Regions from separate parts of the Pseudovibrio sp. SCP20 genome, predicted to be linked through region 1. Evidence: predicted binding sites of a transcription regulator. Region 1 holds the regulator's gene; each other region holds the start of a gene.

What was found. The regulator PhoB, encoded in region 1, activates phosphate uptake and scavenging genes when phosphate is short. The targets are predictions, from matches to a motif close to TGTCATNNANCTGTCAT.
Region 2: the regulator PhoB is predicted to act here: its motif matches at 2,210-2,226, upstream of AC3CB2_RS22915 (esterase-like activity of phytase family protein).
Region 3: the regulator PhoB is predicted to act here: its motif matches at 2,535-2,551, upstream of olsB (l-ornithine N(alpha)-acyltransferase).

Annotation. Positions count from the first base shown of each region.
Region 1 covers NZ_JBYMDH010000001.1:357,259-361,479, forward strand. The annotation lists gene pstA (phosphate ABC transporter permease PstA) at 1-52, shown strand, start outside; gene pstB (phosphate ABC transporter ATP-binding protein PstB) at 105-908, shown strand; gene phoU (phosphate signaling complex protein PhoU) at 944-1,648, shown strand; gene phoB (phosphate regulon transcriptional regulator PhoB) at 1,870-2,565, shown strand; gene AC3CB2_RS01650 (GNAT family N-acetyltransferase) at 2,643-3,113, shown strand; gene AC3CB2_RS01655 (GcrA family cell cycle regulator) at 3,212-3,772, opposite strand.
Region 2 covers NZ_JBYMDH010000008.1:27,151-31,371, forward strand. The annotation lists gene AC3CB2_RS22915 (esterase-like activity of phytase family protein) at 1-2,128, opposite strand, end outside; gene AC3CB2_RS22920 (helix-turn-helix transcriptional regulator) at 2,253-3,002, opposite strand; gene AC3CB2_RS22925 (hypothetical protein) at 3,072-3,404, shown strand; gene AC3CB2_RS22930 (DNA alkylation repair protein) at 3,397-4,221, shown strand, end outside.
Region 3 covers NZ_JBYMDH010000002.1:510,529-514,749, forward strand. The annotation lists gene AC3CB2_RS10820 (YifB family Mg chelatase-like AAA ATPase) at 1-108, shown strand, start outside; gene AC3CB2_RS10825 (response regulator) at 173-2,419, shown strand; gene olsB (l-ornithine N(alpha)-acyltransferase) at 2,780-3,622, shown strand; gene AC3CB2_RS10835 (transglycosylase domain-containing protein) at 3,902-4,221, shown strand, end outside.

The DNA.
Region 1 (4,221 bases):
GATGAATGCAATCGCAATCGTCCTTCGTAAACGTTTTGAGCGCCGCTGGTGATTTGAAAGGCAAGATCATGGCATTGGAAATGACCACAGACACCGAGAGTGCAATGGATACAACAATAAGCGCCCCACCAGCCGTATCCGCTGAAGGCGAAACGCTCAAAATGCGTGGCCGTGACGTGAAAGTGTTTTACGGCGACAAGCAGGCTCTGCACGGCGTGGATCTGGATGTACGCAAAAATCAGGTGACAGCGCTGATCGGTCCATCCGGTTGCGGCAAGTCCACCTTCCTGCGCTGCCTCAACCGCATGAACGACACCATCGACATCTGCCGCGTGGAAGGTGACATCCTTCTCGACAACGATGATGTCTATGACCCACGCATTGATGTAGTGGAACTGCGTGCCCGCGTTGGCATGGTGTTCCAGAAGCCGAACCCGTTCCCGAAGTCCATCTTTGAGAACGTGGCCTACGGCCCTCGCATTCACGGCTTGGCGCAAAGCAAGGCCGATCTGGAAGAGATTGTCGCCAGCTCCCTGCAGCGCGCCGGTCTGTTTGAGGAAGTGAAAGATCGTCTGGATGAGCCGGGAACCGGCCTCTCCGGTGGTCAGCAGCAGCGCCTGTGCATCGCGCGTGCAATCGCTGTGTCTCCGGAAGTGATCCTGATGGATGAGCCATGTTCCGCGCTTGACCCGATCGCCACCGCAAAAGTGGAAGAGTTGATCGACGAACTGCGCCAGAACTACACCATCGTGATCGTAACCCACTCCATGCAGCAGGCGGCACGTGTTTCGCAGCGCACTGCATTCTTCCACTTAGGAACACTGGTGGAAGAGGGGCTGACCAACGACATCTTCACCAACCCCAAAGACCAGCGCACGCAGGATTACATCACTGGCCGTTTCGGTTAAGAATAATAGGCAAGGAGGTCTAAGGAGATCATCCGATGAAAGATCATATCGTCTCGTCCTTCAATGAAGAACTGAAAGAGTTGGCCGGACGTGTCGTCGAAATGGGCGGCCTCGCAGAAACACTTGTACATGATGCCGTCAGCGCACTGCTGAGACAGGACCGCGAGCTGGCAACCCGCACCATTGCCGCGGACAGACGCCTCGACAACATGCAGGCCGAGTTGGAAGAGCTGTGCATCTCCGTGATCGCACGCCGCCAGCCAATGGCAAGCGACTTACGCGACATCATCGCCGCCATGCGCATCTCCAATGATCTGGAGCGCGTTGGCGATATGGCCAAGAACATCGCCAAGCGGACGCTCGCAATTGAAAGCGAATTCAACAACAAACAGTTGGCGGTTGGCGTAGAACACATGTCCGATCTGGCGCTGGAACAGCTTAAAGCCGTTCTGGATGCCTACACTTCCGGTGATCTGGAAGTCGTCCAGCGCGTGCATCTGCGTGACGATGAAGTAGATGCGCTCTACACCAGTCTGTTCCGTCAGTTGCTCACCTACATGATGGAAGACCCACGCTCCATCACCATGTGCGCCCACCTGCTGTTCTGTGCAAAGAACATTGAGCGCATCGGTGACCATGCGACCAACATTGCCGAGAACATCTACTACATGATCTCCGGAAATCAGCTTCCGGTTGATCGACCAAAAACGGACGAACTGGCAGACAGCAGCGCTGTCTGAGACGTGCTGCTCTCTGGGAAGCTGCAAGCCCGGAAGGCGACCACGTTGAACAAAGGTTTGGAGTGTCGGGTTCATTACGCGGCACTTCATGTGTCAAATCAGAGGGCGGCTTCGCGTTTCTGATAAGAAAAGACGCAACTACAAAAGGTTAAAGTGGTTTACATGCACAGTGATGACGGTAAACTGCTTTACAACAGAAGGTGCAAAGAGAGCACTAGGGTATGCCTAAGATACTGATTGTAGAAGACGAAGAACCGTTAAGCCTGCTGCTGAGATACAATCTCGAAGCGGAAGGCTACAATGTCGACGTATGCGCAAGAGGAGATGAGGCGGAACTCCTGCTGCAAGAAAGCCAGCCGGACCTGCTCTTGCTGGACTGGATGCTGCCCGGCCTCTCCGGTATCGAGCTTTGCCGCCGTCTGCGGGCACGTTCAGAAACCGAACGCATGCCAATCATCATGCTCACGGCACGAGGTGAAGAGTCTGAACGCATCCGCGGGCTGGCAACCGGAGCCGATGATTACGTCGTCAAACCTTTCTCCATCCCGGAGCTTATGGCCCGTGTACGAGCGATCTTCCGCCGTGCTCTGCCGGAAGTTGTCTCCACCATGCTCAAGTCCGGCGATATTGAGCTGGACCGCGAAACCCACCGCGTCCGCAGAACTGGCCGCGAAATCCACCTCGGCCCAACCGAATTCCGCCTGCTGGAGTTCCTCATGAGCGCCCCAGGCCGCGTCTACTCCCGCGAGCAACTGCTCGACGGCGTGTGGGGACATGATGTTTACGTGGATGAGCGCACTGTCGACGTCCATGTGGGCCGCCTGCGTAAAGCCATCAACAAAGGCCGCATGAAAGACCCGATCCGCACCGTCCGCGGTGCCGGTTACGCGTTCAACGACCAGTTTGCAGTCGGGTAACTGATCTCTGCTATATGCGCATTGTGAAGCTGCATCTCTGATCCGGAGGTGCAGACTAAAAACAATGCGGATAACAAATGAAAATCAAGACGGTTGATAGAGCAACCGCTCATATCTACGACAATCTCTGCCAGGCTTACGAGGCAGAGTTCTCACCTCTCACGCACAAACAGCCTGACGCCAACGGTCTGTTCGCCAAGGACACGCTGCTGGAAGGCAACATCACCGGCTATCTGGTGTACAGCAACGACCTCCCGGCCGGACTGGCCGCCATCAAGCAGGATGAGCAGGAGGGGTTCGAAGTCTGTGAGTTCTACGTCGTGCCTTACTACCGACGACATAAGCTGGGCCTGCAGTTTGCCAGCGCGCTGTTTGATCAGATGCCCGGCAACTGGCAGATCAAACAGATCGAAGGCGCTGACCACGCCACCGCCTTCTGGCGCGCAGTGGTAAGCGACTACACATTAGGCCACTATCAGGAAGACAGCTACAACGACCCGTACTGGGGCAATGTCACCCGCCAAACCTTCAGCGCGCAGAAGCACTAGGCCTCAACCACAGGCGGGATAGTCGTTACATTACAGGCATCCAGACAGCAAAAAGCCGGGCACTGGACCCGGCTCATAACGCTTGCTTTCAGTCTGTTTTAGCTGGCGCGGCGGTTGCGGCGGTCGCTGACTGGCTGATAGGCAATGCTGCGGTGATGCGCGCAATACGGTGTGCCTGCATCTGACTGACGACCGCAGAAGTAGAAGTCTTCAGAACCCGGATCGCCAATTGGCCACTTACAGGTGCGTTCGTTCAATGTCAGGATGGATGCGCGTTCGGAAACCGGAATAAAGATTTCTGCGACTGGGACGGGAGCGATTTCGGTCTCGATCGTTTCAATTGGCTCAACTTTAAGAGCGGTGGCGCCTGCCACTGTTGGCTGAACTTGTCGAGGAGTAGGAGAGGGAGCTGCTGCTGCGACCGCTTCGGTCACTGTCGGTTTGATTGGAGAAGCTGTTCTTGCCGCTGGGGCAGTTGCCTTTCTCGTCTTGGTTGCACCGCCCCCTGATTTAGCACGCCCTGAAAGCCCGAGCCGGTGAACCTTACCAATTACGGCATTTCGGGTCACATTGCCTAGTTCTCCAGCGATCTGGCTTGCGCTTAACCCGTCTGCCCAAAGCTTGGTTAGTAACTCTACACGTTCTGCTGTCCAGCTCATTAAAGGCCCCCGTCTTCCTTCAGTGGCGCGCAAAACAGTATTCGCTCAGCTCGGACGTATCCGAATTTGCCGCTAACCTGAGCGTGTGTGCTTGCAGCGATCAGTAACTACGAGATGGTGTATAACTCTTATCGCACAGTACTATATCGGCGTTCCTACGAGCAATAACCTCAAAGAATTGAGGTGGGGAAGACTCTGGTTTTCCCCAGAATTGCCGTACTACTACTTACCTATAACAGCCTTCTTGTGGTGGGAGAAGATTATCAATCTAAAGAATAGGAGCTGTTTGTTAAACCAAGTTCCACCGCATTCTTTCCAACACAAAGTAAGAGCTGATAGCGTTACCCCGTTGATATTTAATACATATATTTACCACTGAAAAACAACTAGTAAAAAACACTAGTAAACTACAAATTGCAGTGCAGATGCACTCGCCGAATGACACCTTC
Region 2 (4,221 bases), on a different contig from region 1:
CATCTTTGGTGATTGCCAGGCCTTCCACCTTATCCGGTGTCCAGCCATTGGTTGCGGACATGGCTGGCAGCAGATCGAGTACGACTTTCTTGGTTAGTACTGGCAGCTCGGTGCCATGTGGGGCAGGGGTGATGCCTTGCAGAGAGACCGTGGTCACCTGTTTGATAGCTGCTTCCTTACCGCCTTTGTTGTCACGCTCCAGAATAGCGAACTTGCCGTTGCCGAGAGCTGTGATCTCGGAGAGACCGACCCAACCGCCAGCGGAACTACGCGGTGCGTCCAGCGGGTAGTGGACGAAACCCCAGCTTTCATCGGTAGGGTTGTAGATGCCGATCTTGGTCATGCCCTTTGGATCGTCGTTCCATTCACGCTGAACTGCGACAGCTACGAGAGTTTTGCCGTTCATCTCAAACTCGGCCACGCCTTCCAGTGAGAAACGCTTGGCCTGTGCTACGAGGCTTACTGGCAGTTTGATTTCTTTCTGGATCTCACCGTTGGCAGAAGCCTGAAGTAGGAAGTGTTCCATTTCCTTTTTGGCGTTGCCTTCAGATGCCAGCCAGAAGCCACCTTCTTTGCGCAGGGCGATGCCTTCCAGATCGTACTTTTTCGCAGTGCCGCCTGTCAGGTCCATGTGGCCTGTGATTTCAACTGGCTGCTTGGAAACGTCCAGCGTGAAGATGCGGGCTTTATCGTAGAAGCTATCAGAGACGGCATAGAGTTTGTTAGCGTCCTCTTTGTCTGCCACCATGCCGGAGATTGCGCCCCAGCCGATTGGTGCGTTGGTTTCCGGATCGGTGTTGGAGACCAGCTGCGGGTACTCAGCAGAGGTTGCGCCAAACTCGTAGAGGCCAACGTGGGCGCGGACTTTGTCTTCCACATTGTCTTTTTCGTTTGCGACAACGAAAAGATTGCGGGATGGGATCGCCAGCAGGCCTTCCGGGCCAATGTGGGTTGGCAGGAACTGGACGAACTCAGGCTCTGCGCCCGTGTCGCGGTAGACAGCGACGAAGTTTCCGCGTTCGGAGTTCACGAAGATCAGAGTTTCGCCGCCGTACTTGCCAACAGTTACGCCCTCTGGCTCAGTGCCTTTCTTGTGGGCGCGCTTGGCAGGGTAATGCCCGTGGGACATGGCCAGATGTTCCATCTGGTTGCCGCTGTCGAACTCGATGGTGCCATCCTTGTTCCAGATGGTGAAGCCACGGGAGCCGCCTTTGTAATCCCCTTCGTTGGCCGTCACGAAGCGATTATCATCAATCCACGCCACAGCATCCGGTTCCCGAGGAACATCCACCTTCGAACCAGAGGCATCAGAGAGACGCGCCTTCTTAACCGGCACGTTTTGAGCGGTTGCGGTACCAGCAGAGAAGTGGTTGATTATCTTGCCGGAATTCAGATCCACGATAGCGAGGTGGTTGTTTTCCTGAAGAGTTACAACAGCTTCGCCCTTGCTGTTGATGGCGACGTATTCTGGCTCTGGGTCATCGCCACCTTCAGCGGCAAGGCCAGTCATTTCCACGGTGCGTACAGCATCGCAGTTTGTCGGCATGCCGTTTTCGTCCAGATCGAAGATGGTTAGGAAGCCTGCTGGCAGCTGAGGCGGCGCGCCGTCGTTCAGGTCTTCGTCACGTTCGTTTTCAATAGCGATTGCGAGGAACTTGCCGTCTTTGGAAACAGCTACGGAGTCAGGCTGGCCTTTTACATCGCACTTTGCGGCGATCTGTTTGGTCGCCAAATCGATGACTGCGAGGTAGCCGGACGGCTTGGTGTAGCTTTCAGAGGTGTTTACGCCTGCAAGCGCGTAGTTGCCTGAAATTGCTACAGAAGTTGGTTCGCCGCCGAGTGCGGTACGCCCTGCTGGGACTGGCTGCGCGGCGTTGGAAGCATCGAGGAAGACGATCTCATTCTGAGGGCCATCGGTGAAGGCTAGGGTCATGCCGTCCTCAGACGCTGCGATGATTTCCGCCACGGTTTCAGACTTGCGGTCTACGCCTTCAGCCAGTGTTTCGTGAACCGGCATGGTCGCGATGCGTTTAAAGAACTTTGCTTCAGATGCAGTTGCAGCGGAGAGGCCCGCTGCCAGCATGGCAACTGAAATGCCGCACATAAGTGAAGTGCGAAGAGCTCGCATGGAAAATCCCCCCATCAGAATAGTTTTGCGGTTAAGTGCTTTCTGGTTAGGGGCCTCGCATGGCAGGCCTATGAATGTTTGTTGAAGCTTTGATGACGTGGTGCGAAACCCAGAGAAACTGCGCTTACGGTGTCGTTGGTTCTATGCCGTCGATGGCGTCTATGAAGGGTTGCTTGGGTTTTAAGGGGAAGTTTTTTTCGAGCATTTGGGCGGATTTTATACGGTCGAGGCGGAAGGTGCGGACGGCGTTGCGCAGGTGGTCCCAGGCCATGATGTACCAAACCGGATAGCTCAGGAAGAGATAGTGCGGTTCGATGGTGCGCTGGGAGAGATTGCCGTTCTGATCACTGTACTCGATCTGGATGCATTTGCTCATCAGAAAGGCTTCGTTGATCGGGCTCATGGCCTCGCTGTCGATTTCCTCAAAGGATCCATAGACATAGACCGAAGCTGTTCCTCCAATCCAGATGCGGGACTTCAGGGTGTCGACTCGGGAACGCAGTTCCGGGGAGAAAGAGGCGATCAGTTTTCGGCGGATTGGCTTGAGATTGGCCAGTAGGAGAGGGGAGTGCATGCTCTCTGCGATGGCGAGGCTGATAAGCAGATCGATGGCCTCTTTATACTCCAGTTTGAGACGACCAACTCCCCAACGTGATTGCAGGCGAATGCCGCCGCCGCGGCCTTTGTCCGCTTCAATCGGCAGGCCGCGCTCTCGGAGCAGCTCCAGATCCCGGAACAGGGTTCTTTGAGAAATACCGAGTTCTTTCGCCAGATCATGGGTTGTCGGGCACTCGCCGGACTTCAGCAGCATTTCGATCTGCTCAAGTCGATCAAGGCGTTCTAGTGCCGTTGCTCTGGTTCTCTCTGTGGTCATGAAAGAAATGTGTCATTAAATGGCATATTTGTCCATACAAACGGGTCATCGAGACTTTTAAGGATAATAATGATGACCAACCAAGTGATTGAGTTTGCTCCTTTTCATCTTGCTGCTGATAAGACGGAAGCGGATCTTATCGCTGCTTCTGAGCGGTTTCAGAGTGAGTTTCTGGATAGGCATAAGGGCTTTGTGCGTCGTTCACTGGTGAAGCATGAGGATGGTGCTTACGCTGATATTGTGGTTTGGGCGGACAGCAGCGCGAGTGAGCGGGCATTTGCTGCGGCTGGTCAGCATGAAGCCGGGCAGGCGTATTTTTCAATGATTGATATGAGCCGTGAGCATCAGCCTCGTAAAGCGGGTGCAATGGAGTTCTTTAGCGTGGTGGGGACTTATGGCTGAGCCTTTTAAAGAGGTCTTCAATCAAACCTCTATCCAACGTGTGGCCTCCGCTTTGGCGAAGGTTCATCCTGCGTTTGACAGTGCTGGTTTTATGGTGGAAGCGCTGGAGGGATTGAGTGGCCTGGAGCTGAAGGAGCGCTCACTTCATTTGGCACGTTGTCTGCGTCGTTATCTGCCAGAAGATTACAGCGACGCGCTCTGGATCATGATGGCAACACTTTCTGCCCCGCTGGCTATGGATGATGAACCTGTCTGGGAGCATGAAGGGGATGGGCTCTATGGTTTTATCACCATGCCGTACTCGGATTACGTTCTGCTTTATGGTCTGGAACACTTTGAGTTTTCCATGGCGGCCATGAAAGAGATGACCAGTCGGTTTTCTGCTGAGTTTGCCATTCGTGCTTTCATTGAGCGCTATGAAGACGAAGCGATGGTGTTGCTGGCTGAATGGGCCAAGGATGAAAGCGCCCATGTGCGACGGCTCGTTTCTGAGGGGACGCGACCACGGCTGCCATGGGGGCAGCGCTTGAAGGGGTTCATTGAAGCGCCGGAGAAGTGTTTGCCTTTGTTGGAGGCGTTGAAGGATGACGAGACCGAGTATGTGCGCCGGTCTGTTGCCAATCATCTCAATGACATCTCAAAGGATCATCCAGATCTGACAGCTGAGGTGTGTAAGAGATGGATGGAAGAGCCTTCTGAGCGGCGGAAGCGGATGGTACGCCATGCTCTGCGGAGCAACGTGAAAGCCGCGCATCTGCCGAGCCTTGCGGTGCTCGGGTATGATCCTGAACATGCGCAGGTTGTCTCTTGTGAGCTG
Region 3 (4,221 bases), on a different contig from region 1:
CTCTCTCGCACAATCGCAGATATGGATGGTTCGGATAAGGTGCAGAGGATTCACCTAGCTGAAGCATTGAGTTTCAAGCGCTCTTCGGCCTATTTGGCAGCAGCATAATCTGTTATATCCTACCAATTGAATTTTACTGAATTTCCGAAATCGTTCGGCTGGAGCAAAAGCAGTGTTGAAGCGGAGACTAAAAACCGAGGAGAGCACCCACGTTGTTACTCAGGCTCGCGTGTCTCTTATCAAGCAAACAGAAGTCTCAGAGCAGTCCTCGTTTATTCTCAAGAGCCTTTCCATCTTCGTTGGCGTTGTTTGTCTTGCAATCGCGCTGCTTCTGACGGATTGGCGCTCTGCGCAAAGCCTTTATGTGGTGCTGCTTGCCTTTGGTGCCGGCGCTGTTCTGTTCCGCCGTTTTCCTGCAAGTGATGTGATTGCACAAAGCTGGAAAGCTGCCCAAATCCAAAGTGAGGTGGAGCAGCTGGAAGATCCTTCTGAACTGGCAAGTGATGCAGATTGGCAGCTGCGTGAAGCCGATGACCGGCACCGTTCCATTCTGGATGCGCTGGGCGCAATTGTTATCCGCTGTGACAGCAGCGGTCTCGTGCTCTCCATCAACGATGCTGGAAAGCGGAACTTTCCTGCTGGATTTGGCATTGAAGTGGGCAAAGCCATTCACTTGCCTTATGCAGAAGACTTCACACCAGAACTTGAAGAAAGTGCCGCAGGAACAACAGAAGATGTTGCCTTGCGCACAAAGCACGGAACCCGTTGGTATTCTCTGCTGCGTTTAAGCATTCGTGACGGCAGCGGAAGCGCTCCGATCATCCAATGGATCCTCACGGATGTCACAGACCGGCGGCACGCAGAGCAAAAGCTACGTGCAGACCGGGACCATGCAGCAAATGCCAGTGAAGCCAAATCCCGGTTTCTCGCAATGGTCAGTCACGAAATACGGACACCACTCAACGGCGTTCTGGGCATGGCTGATTTGCTTGACGACACCTCAACAACCGCCGAGCAACAGAACTACATCAACGCTATCAAAACATCTGGCTCAACGCTTCTCATGCTGATTGATGAGGTCCTTGACTACTCAAAAATAGAAGCCGGAAAACTGGAGCTGGAGACCGGAGCGGTAGAACTGACACCGTTGGTCGAACGTGTGGTGGAGTTACTGTCTCCCAAGGCACATGCCAAAGGGCTTCAGATCGGTTCTTACATCGCACCGGAAGTCCCTGAGGTAATCCAAAGTGATCCAGCTCGGCTTCAGCAAGTGCTCTACAATCTAGTCGGCAATGCGATCAAGTTCACGGAGCAAGGCGGTGTTTCACTGGTCTTGCAGGTGTCGCAGGATTCCGCTGGTAATCATCTCTTGGAATTTGCAGTAAAAGACACCGGTCCTGGAATGGATGACGTCACTGCAGCGCGCATCTTCCGGGAGTTTGAACAAGGTGAATATGGACGTGACCGCAAGTTTGATGGTGCCGGATTGGGACTGGCGATTTCCAAGAGACTTGCAGAACTGATGGGCAGCTCACTGACTGTTCAAAGCCAGCTCGGATGTGGTTCGACGTTCCTTCTTGAAATGCCGGTCGATAAGGTAGTCGATAAGGTTATTGAAGAACATTCAGAGCACATTGCAATCCTGACCAGTAATCATATTGAAGCTGATCTGGTTCAGAGAACTCTGATCAGCAACGGTTTTGCTCATACCCGAGTACTTGATACTGAAGATTTAGAAACAAATCTACTCACAACTCAGCTTGATCGCCTGTTGGTTGGCGAAGAGTATGTTGAACGTATTCGCGACTTCTATCAAAAGCATTCTATTCATGCTCCTGAGATCATCGTGCTCATCAAACCTCAGGAACGAGCTCGCATTGCCGATATCAAAACTGGCGAGTTTTCTGGCTATCTGACACGTCCTGTACGCCGCGCATCTTTGTTGCGCGTCATTGCACTTGGTCCCGAAGTTGAAGAAACGGATGAGCAAAGCAGTGCGGCTCCAGAGGAAATCAAGCAGACGACAGAACCACAAGAGCACGAGCCTCATCTCAATGTTCTTGTGGCAGAAGACAATCCAATCAATTGGATGCTGGTCAAGGCGCTACTAAGCAAACTGGGGCACCACGCGGAGCTCGCCGAAGATGGGCACAGGGCTGTAACTCTCAGCGCAACCGGAACATTTGATGTGGTTCTGATGGATCTTCACATGCCAGGCCTTGATGGACTGGAAGCGATTTCCCAAATTAGAGGCAGAGAAGGCAATTCTGCGGCTCAGGTTCCGATTTATGTTGTTTCAGCGGATGTTATGCCGGAGGCAAAAGAAGAGGCTCTGAAGGCTGGTGCAGATGGATTTTTGAGCAAACCCCTAAAAAAGCAGGATCTCGAAGCTGTGCTAAAGCGGTATGCTAAGGGGTAACTTGGTATATTTAGCCTGTTCAATATCAAGAGGCAGTTGTTATACTCAGGTTAACTGTGGTGACAGCATGGTTTAGCAGATATGGGCACGCTTAAGCGGATAAATGTTGGTGTTATGTCACTCAACTGTCCTAAAACGAGCTTATATCATAGATTGACTACCCAAAATTGACATGGGTTACTCGATTGGTGCAAATTCAGAAAGGCGTTCTCATTATTGCAATGTTTTTTAAACACCTAAGCAATATGAGATATTTATAGTATGGCTGGATCTGGACATCTTTCCCCGATGAAAGTCCTAAGAAAAATCACACCGAACAAGCTTGCAGGGCGACCTGCGCCGCGGTGGATCCCACAGGCAATGCTGGGAAAAATGCCGGAGGCAGGACAAAGCCTCGGTAAGATTGGACCGCTTGAAGTTCGCCTTTCCAATGGCGCCAAAGAACTCAAGATGTCTCAGCGTTTGCGCTACGAAGTGTTTTACGAAGAGATGTCTGCGATTGCAGATGCTCAAACGCAGCTGAGCCGCCTTGATCGCGACAGCTACGACGAAATCTGCGATCATCTGCTGGTAGTGGATCACAACAGTCAGGTTCGCAATAAACCGTTCTCCAAACTAAAGCCTCAGATTGTTGGCACATATCGCCTGCTCCGTCAGGAACTGGCTGAGTTGAACGGTGGTTTCTATACGGCCGGTGAGTTTGATATTCAGGGCATCTTGGATCGTCACAGTGATCTGAACTTTATGGAGCTTGGTCGCTCCTGTGTTCTGAAGCCTTATCGCACCAAGAAGACCGTTGAACTGCTGTGGCATGGCATCTGGTCTTATGTGTTGATGCATAATATAGATGTGATGATTGGTTGTGCTTCGATTGAGGGCACCGATCCTGATCTGCTTGCAGAACAGCTTTCCTTCCTGCATCATTTTGCAGGAGCTCCCGAAGAATGGCGAGTTTCAGCACTTCCTGACCAGTATGTTGACATGAACCGCATTCCAAAAGATCAGGTCGATCAACGAGCTGCACTGCGTTCATTGCCACCGCTCATCAAGGGTTATCTGCGTCTTGGTGCTTTTATTGGTGATGGCGCTGTAATTGACCACCAGTTTGGAACAACTGATGTGCTGATCATTATGCCGGTCTCCAAGCTGAACTCACGCTACGTGAATTACTATGGCGAGGATGCTAGCCGGTATTCCAGCTAGATTCTCAGAAGTATCTCATTCAATGAAGGGCGGGTTTCCGCCCTTTTTGCTTGCGCGAATATCGATAAACGCTCTCCAGTTTTGATCGCTGATCTTCGCAATTCGCGTGAATGGTTTAACGCAGAATTAAGCCTGTTTCCCTAAAATCGTTCGTGTTTTGTATCCAGGTTACAGTCTCTCTCCCAAGCAGTCTGTGGCCTGTGTTTGTTCAGGCATGCTCGGTCTTATCTGATCGCCATTGCCTGAGATAAGTGATTAGTATCGGGGTGATTTGGAGTTATGGCGACTGGCCAAAATGGAAATGGCAGAAAACGGAGGCCTGTGCGCCCCGGGCAACGCCCTTCCGGCAGACCGCCTCAGCAGCCCGGTGCCGGTCAGCCCAAACGCCCTCCACAATCACAACGTCCTCGTCTGCAAGGCGTTGCACTGCGGCCTGAAGACGACGAGGATTACATCCGCCGTCCAAACAGAGTTGCGGCCACGAACAAGCAGGCGTCCCCACGACCACGCCCTGCACCACAAACTCCCTCAGCGTCGAGCAGAAAACCTGCGACGCAGAGGCCACGACAAACACAAAACACCGCCGCCAAGCGGCCTGC